2 linked regions of the Aliidongia dinghuensis genome follow. Each later gene encodes a partner of the first gene's protein in a complex. Links are inferred from orthologs where the notes say so. Each region holds a gene or a part of one and is shown in the gene's direction. Other genes may lie near its edges. The genes, in order: dapF and IEY58_RS12750.

What was found.
Region 2: the proteins of dapF (region 1) and IEY58_RS12750 are in contact, whole or in part, in a solved structure (PDB 5YGU), measured with the Escherichia coli proteins. The link is inferred for Aliidongia dinghuensis from one-to-one orthologs.

What each region holds. Positions count from the first base shown.
Region 1 is NZ_BMJQ01000007.1:209,384-212,615, forward strand. Bases 24-2,942 are described here. They hold dapF (diaminopimelate epimerase), read left to right. Parts: upstream 24-1,021; coding sequence 1,022-1,864; downstream 1,865-2,942. Other genes in these bases: IEY58_RS15015 (CopG family ribbon-helix-helix protein), read right to left, coding at 24-170; IEY58_RS15020 (DUF1244 domain-containing protein), read left to right, coding at 311-604; IEY58_RS15025 (hypothetical protein), read left to right, coding at 654-914; mtaB (tRNA (N(6)-L-threonylcarbamoyladenosine(37)-C(2))-methylthiotransferase MtaB), read left to right, coding at 1,887-2,942. Outside these bases: more of IEY58_RS15015, read right to left, coding at 1-23; more of mtaB, read left to right, coding at 2,943-3,143; signal recognition particle-docking protein FtsY, read left to right, coding at 3,140-3,232. UniProt on the Escherichia coli protein: Involved in the succinylase branch of the L-lysine biosynthesis and in the biosynthesis of the pentapeptide incorporated in the peptidoglycan moiety. Catalyzes the stereoinversion of LL-2,6-diaminopimelate (L,L-DAP) to meso-diaminopimelate (meso-DAP).
Region 2 is NZ_BMJQ01000006.1:94,902-97,917, reverse strand. Bases 42-2,744 are described here. They hold IEY58_RS12750 (RNA pyrophosphohydrolase), read left to right. Parts: upstream 42-992; coding sequence 993-1,496; downstream 1,497-2,744. Other genes in these bases: IEY58_RS12740 (dihydrodipicolinate synthase family protein), read right to left, coding at 2,453-2,744; IEY58_RS12745 (DUF1194 domain-containing protein), read left to right, coding at 1,715-2,431; IEY58_RS12755 (divergent polysaccharide deacetylase family protein), read left to right, coding at 42-988. Also shown: more of IEY58_RS12755, read left to right, coding at 1-41; more of IEY58_RS12740, read right to left, coding at 2,745-3,016. UniProt on the Escherichia coli protein: Master regulator of 5'-end-dependent mRNA decay.

The sequences.
Region 1 (3,232 bases):
CGGGCCTCGTCGAGCCCGGCTTCGATCTCCACGAGATGCGCCGCCTCACGCGCCACGAAATCGCTGATGGCCTGGGCCGCGACGTAGGAACGTGAGCGGTCGAGCTTGGCGGCGAGAGCGTCGAGCTTGGCGGTCACATCTTCCGGCAGTCGAACGGTAAAGGCGCTCATCGCTCGCCTTCTGCAATGTGGTTCATGTTGAACCAATATGAACCTCTGCCGCCCTTTGTCCAAGGGGCGGGGCGACTGAGGCCTAACTTTGCGGGACCGGGACGCCTATATTCCGCTGACCGGACTACGAAGGACCTATGATGGACGAGAAGACCAGGACCGAGCTCGAGGCGGCGGCGTTCCGCCGGCTGGTGCAGCACCTGCAGGAGCGCACCGACGTGCAGAACATCGACCTGATGAATCTGGCGGGTTTCTGCCGCAACTGCCTGTCGCGCTGGTACCGCGAGGCGGCCGAGAGCCGCGGCATCACGATCAGCGATCCGGCGGCGCGCGAGATCGTCTACGGCATGCCCTACGAGGAATGGAAGGCGAAGCACCAGAGCCAGGCGAAGCCGGAGCAGCAGGCGGCCTTCGATAAGCAACATAAGCATTGAAGCCAGTACAAGCATGGATCCATTTGACTATAGGATCTTGTACGTCGCGATGATTGCCGTTCTTGTGGCAATTGACTTGACAATCTTAGGTGTCGAGAGTTCTTTTCTGTTCCTGTCATTGATGGTTTTGATGATGGGGGTTGGATTTTTCCTCTTCTTCAAAATGGGGCAAGCGGTCAGGGGCGGAGTGTCGCCTCAGGATCTAAAAAAGGTTAAACAAGATCGTCTTGGGAGTTATTTGAAACTTGTGGTGGTTGTTTTGTTTGCTGGTACGATGATGCTTTTGGCTTGCAAGCGAGAAATCTCCTAGATCAAAGCCCGCTTTGTCGAGCGACACTGTCCTGTGTATTGAAGTAGGAGCCGCTCCGCGCCGGGCGCGGGTGGACAGCGGCTTGGGCGCGGCCCTATATGAGGGGCATGGAACCCGTACCCTTCGCCAAGATGCACGGATTGGGCAACGACTTCGTCGTGATCGACGGGCGCGTGCGGCCGATCCGTGTGTCCGAGGCGGCGGCGCAGGCGATCGGTGATCGCCATACCGGCGTCGGGTTCGACCAGCTGATCGTGCTCGAGCCGCCCCAGTCCGCGGATGCGGACGTCTTCATGCGCATCTTGAATTCCGACGGCAGCGAGGCCGGCGCCTGCGGCAACGCCACGCGCTGCGTCGTCTCCAAGGTGCTAGGCGAAAGCGGGCGCGAGCGGATCGTGATCGAGACTATCTCGGGCCTGCTGCCGGCCGAGCGCGCGGCCATGGGCGAGATCACGGTCGACATGGGCCCGGCCCGGCTCGACTGGCGCGACGTGCCCTTGGCTGAGCCGATGGACACGCTTGCCGTGCCGGTCGGCCTGCCCGAGCTGGGCGATGCCACGTGCTCGTCCATGGGCAATCCGCACGCGACCTTCTTCGTGCCCGATCTCGACGCCGTCGACATGGCGCGGCTCGGGCCGCAGCTCGAGCATCACCGGCTGTTCCCGGCGCGCGCCAATATCGGCTTCGCCCAAGTCGTGGCGCCGGGCCGTATCCGCCTGCAGGTCTGGGAGCGCGGCGCCGGCCTGACGCTCGCCTGTGGGTCGGGCGCCTGCGCCACCCTCGTCGCCGCCGCGCGGCGGGGCTTGACCGGCCGCAAGGCCGAGATCCTGGTCAAGCACGGGCGGCTCGTCATCGAGTGGCGCGAGGACGGCCATGTGCTGATGACCGGGCCGGTCGCGACCAGCTTCACCGGCACGCTCGACCCGGCGCTGTTCGCCGGGACCAACTGATCCGCCCATGTCTGACCGGTCCATGTCTGGCTTGCCCGGGGCCGGGCTGGAACTGCTGACCTTCGGCTGTCGGCTCAATATCTACGAGTCCGAGGTCATGCGGCGGCTGGCCGGCGAGGCGGGCCTCGCCGATGCGGTCATCGTCAACACCTGTGCCGTGACGGCCGAGGCGGAGCGCCAGTCGCGCCAGGCGATCCGCCGCGCCCACCGGCGCCGGCCGGAGGCGCCGATCATCGTCACCGGCTGCGCCGCCCAGCTGCATCCCGACCGCTTCGCCGCCATGCCCGAGGTCGCACGCGTGCTGGGCAACGGCGAGAAGCTGACGGCCGCCGCCTGGGACCCCGGTGCCGCGCCGCTGATGGTCGGCGATGCCCAGGCGCTGAGCGAGACGGCAAGCCATCTCCTTGACGGGTTCGACGGCCATGCCCGCGCCTTCCTGCAGGTGCAGCAGGGCTGCGACCACCGCTGCACCTTCTGCATCATTCCGCTGGCGCGCGGGCCGAACCGGTCCGTGCCGGTCGGCCAGATCGTGGCCCAGGCGCAGGCGCTGGTCGAAGCCGGCTATCGCGAGCTGGTGCTGACCGGCGTCGATCTCACCGCCTATGGCGCCGACCTGCCGGGCTGCCCGACGCTGGGCCAGATGGTCCGGCGCCTGCTGGCGCTGGTGCCGGCGCTGCCGCGGCTCCGGCTCTCCTCGCTCGATCCGGTCGAGATCGACGAGGATCTGTGGCGCCTCGTCGCCGAGGAGCCGCGGCTGATGCCGCATCTGCACCTGTCGGTCCAGGCCGGCGACGATCTCGTGCTGAAGCGGATGAAGCGCCGGCATGGCCGCGCTGACGTACTCAAGGTCGCCGACCGGGCGCGTGCGTCGCGGCCGGGTGTGGCGCTCGGCGCCGACCTGATCGCGGGCTTCCCGACGGAGAGCGAGGCGGCGTTCCAGCGCACGCTCGATCTGGTCGACGAGGCGGGCCTGACCCACCTCCACGTCTTTCCGTTCAGCGCCCGCGCCGAGACGCCGGCCGCGCGCATGCCGCCGGTGCCGGGCGACCAGGTCCGTGAGCGTGCGGCCCGGCTCCGCGCCAAGGGCGCCGAGGTTCAGGCGGGTTTTCTCGCGCGTGCCGTCGGCACGGTCGCGGAGGTCTTGATGGAGCGGGGCGGGATCGGCCATACCGCCCACTACGCGCCGCTCCGGCCCGACCGGCCGGTCGCGGTGGGCCACCTGTTCCGGGCACGGGTGACGGCGGTCGATGGAGATCAGTTGGTGGGAGAAGTCGAGTGAGCGAAGGCGGCAGCTGGCTGCAACGGTTGAAGCGCGGCCTTGGCCGGTCCTCGACGAAGCTCAGCGAGGGGATCGTCGGCATCTTCACC
Region 2 (3,016 bases), on another replicon or contig:
CCATGGGCAGGCCTTGGCGGCGGCTCCGGATGCCGATCTGATCGAGCGTGTCGCGACGGGCTATCTGCCGGTCGTCGGGCGCGACGGGCGGCTGCCGTGGCAGGTCTATGCCCGGCCGTTCGACCTGGCCGACAAGCGGCCACGCGTGGCGATGATCATCACGGCGCTCGGCATGTCGGCGACCCAGACCGACGCGGCGATCAACCGCCTGCCGGCCGCCGTCACGCTCGCCTTCCAGCCCTATGCCCGCAAGCTTGGCGAATGGATCAACCTGTCGCGGGCGGCCGGGCACGAGGTGCTGCTGACCCTGCCGATGGAGCCGCTCGACTATCCGCGCAACGATCCCGGCCCCAACCCGCTCCTGACCGCGCTCGAGCCGGCCAAGAACCTGGAGCGCTTCAATTGGGTGATGAGCCAGGGCACCGGCTATGTCGGGCTCGTGGGCTTCGAGGGCTCGCGCTACACCGCGGCGCATGACGACATGATGCCGATCCTCGACGCGATGAAGCGGCGCGGGCTGCTCTATGTCGACAATCGCGAGACGCCGCAGACGGTGGTGCCGGCCTTGGCGGGCGAGCTCAAGCTGCCGTTCGCGTCGTCCAACCGCACGATCGACCGCGACGCGACGCGCGCCGGCATCGACAAGCGGCTTGCCGAGCTCGAGGACATCGCGCGGCGCAACGGCGCTGCCGTCGGCATCGGCTCGCCCTTCCCGGTCACGTTCGAGCGCGTCGCCGTCTGGGCCCAGGGCCTCGAGGATCGCGGGCTGGTCCTGGCGCCAGTTTCGGCCGTGATCGGCAAGACCAAGGAGCAGGTGCCCCAGAAGGGTGAACAGCAGAAGGGCGAGCCGCCCGCGGCCGGCCCAGGCGCCGGCAAGGAAGGCGAGGGTGCCGCACCCGCGAACAAGGACACGCCGGCGAGCAAGGACAGTGGCAAGGACACGGCCGCTGCCGGTACCAAGCCCGCTGCAGCCGCCAAGCAGGAATAGCACGATGTCGGTGACGCTACCGTTCGTCCCGGAGCCCGGGCCGGAATACCGCCGCAATGTCGGCCTGATGCTGCTCAATGCCCGGGGCCAGGCCTGGGTCGGCCGGCGGACCGACACCGACCTCGACGCCTGGCAGATGCCGCAGGGCGGCATCGACAAGGGCGAGAGCGCGGCCGCGGCGGCACTGCGCGAGCTCGAGGAGGAGATCGGCACCGCCAAGGCCGAGATCCTGCTCGAAAGCGACGGCTGGGTCGCCTATGACCTGCCGCCGGAACTCCGGGCCAAGGTCTGGGGCGGCAAGTGGCGGGGCCAGGCGCAGCGCTGGTTTGCGCTCCGTTTCACCGGCACCGACGCCGACATAGACATCGCGACCCGGCACCCCGAATTCAGCGCCTGGCGCTGGGTCGCGCGCGCCCAGCTGCCTGCGCTCATCGTGCCGTTCAAACGCCCGGTCTACGAGGCCGTGCTGGCGGACTTCGAGCCGAAGCTGAGGGCGCTGGGGCTGTGAGATAGCTTCCCGTCGCCATCCCTTTCCTCTGTCATCCCCGGGTCAAGCCCGGTCCCATGACGGAGGGGGGGAAGGGCAGCCGTAAAACAGAAAGGCGGCCCGCCGGCCGTTCACTCTAGATCACTGGGCCACGCCCAAGGACGCCGGACTGCCCGTTTTGCGCGGGTACGCATCCTCGGGCATACTGGCCCCTCATCCCCGGTGTGGGAGGAGGGGCCATGCGGCGCGGTCTCGTCCTGATCCTGGTTTCGCTCGCCCTCGGCCTGATGCCCGGCCGCGACTGGGGCGAGGATGCGCTGCCGACACCCGCCGTCGACGTGGCGCTGGTGCTTGCGGTCGACGTGTCGTCGAGCGTCGACGAGGGACGCTTCCACTTGCAGGAGGCGGGCTATGCCGCGGCGTTCCGCAATCCCACGGTTCAGGCGGCGCTCTTGAGCGGGCCCGAGCACGCGATTGCCGTCGCCTATGTCCAATGGGCGGGCGCCCGCTCGCAGCATGTGGCGCTCGCCTGGAGGCGTGTCGACAGCGAGGCGGCGGCGCGTGATCTCGCGGACCGGATCGGGGCGATCGAACGGCTGGACGAGGGCTCGACCTCGATCAGCGGCGCCATCGATTTCGCGATGACGCTGTTCCAGGCCATGCCCTATCGGGCGGCCCGGCGCATCCTCGATGTCTCGGGCGACGGCAGCAACAACAGCGGCCGGCTCGCCTATCTCGCGCGCGACGACGCGGTCAAAGCCGGCATCACCATCAACGGCCTGCCGATCCTGACGGTCGAGCCGGAGCTCGACCACTATTACCGCGACAATGTCATCGGCGGGCCGGACGCCTTCATGGTGCCGGCGACAGGCTTCGACACGTTCGCGACCGCGATCGCCTACAAGCTCGAGCACGAGGTGGCGGCGCGCCCGGTCAAAGGCACGCCGCCCTCATGACGTCTTAACGGGCGTGACGTCTTATCGGGCCCAGCGCAGCACCAGCGCGTCCAGCCGGCGCGCCACCTCGATGAGGCCGGCGCGTGTCGCCGGGTGGAGCGGGGCCAACGGCGCGCGCGGCGCGCCGCTTTCGATGATGCCGCCCTCCAGCATCAGCGCCTTGGCGGCGAGCAGGCCGCATTGCCGGTTCTCGTAGTTGATGAGCGGCAGCCAGCGATCGTAAGCGCGCTGCGCTGCTTCGCGGTTGCCGGCGAGATAGTCGCGCACGATCGGCACGATCCCGTCCGGATAGCCGCCGCCGGTCATGGCGCCGGTCGCACCGGCGTCGAGGTCGGCCATGAGCGTGATCGCCTCCTCGCCGTCCCACGGGCCCTCGATCGCGTCGCCGCCAAGCCGGATGAGCTCGCGCAGCTTACCCGCGGCGAACGGCACCTCGATCTTGAAATAGGCGACGGCCGCCACCTCGCGCGCGAGCTTGGCGAGGAAGGCGGCGGACAGCGGCGTGCCGGCAACCGGCGCGTCCTGGATCATGATCGGGATCGAGATCGCGTCGGAGACGGCGCGGTAAAATTGCTCGATGCCGGG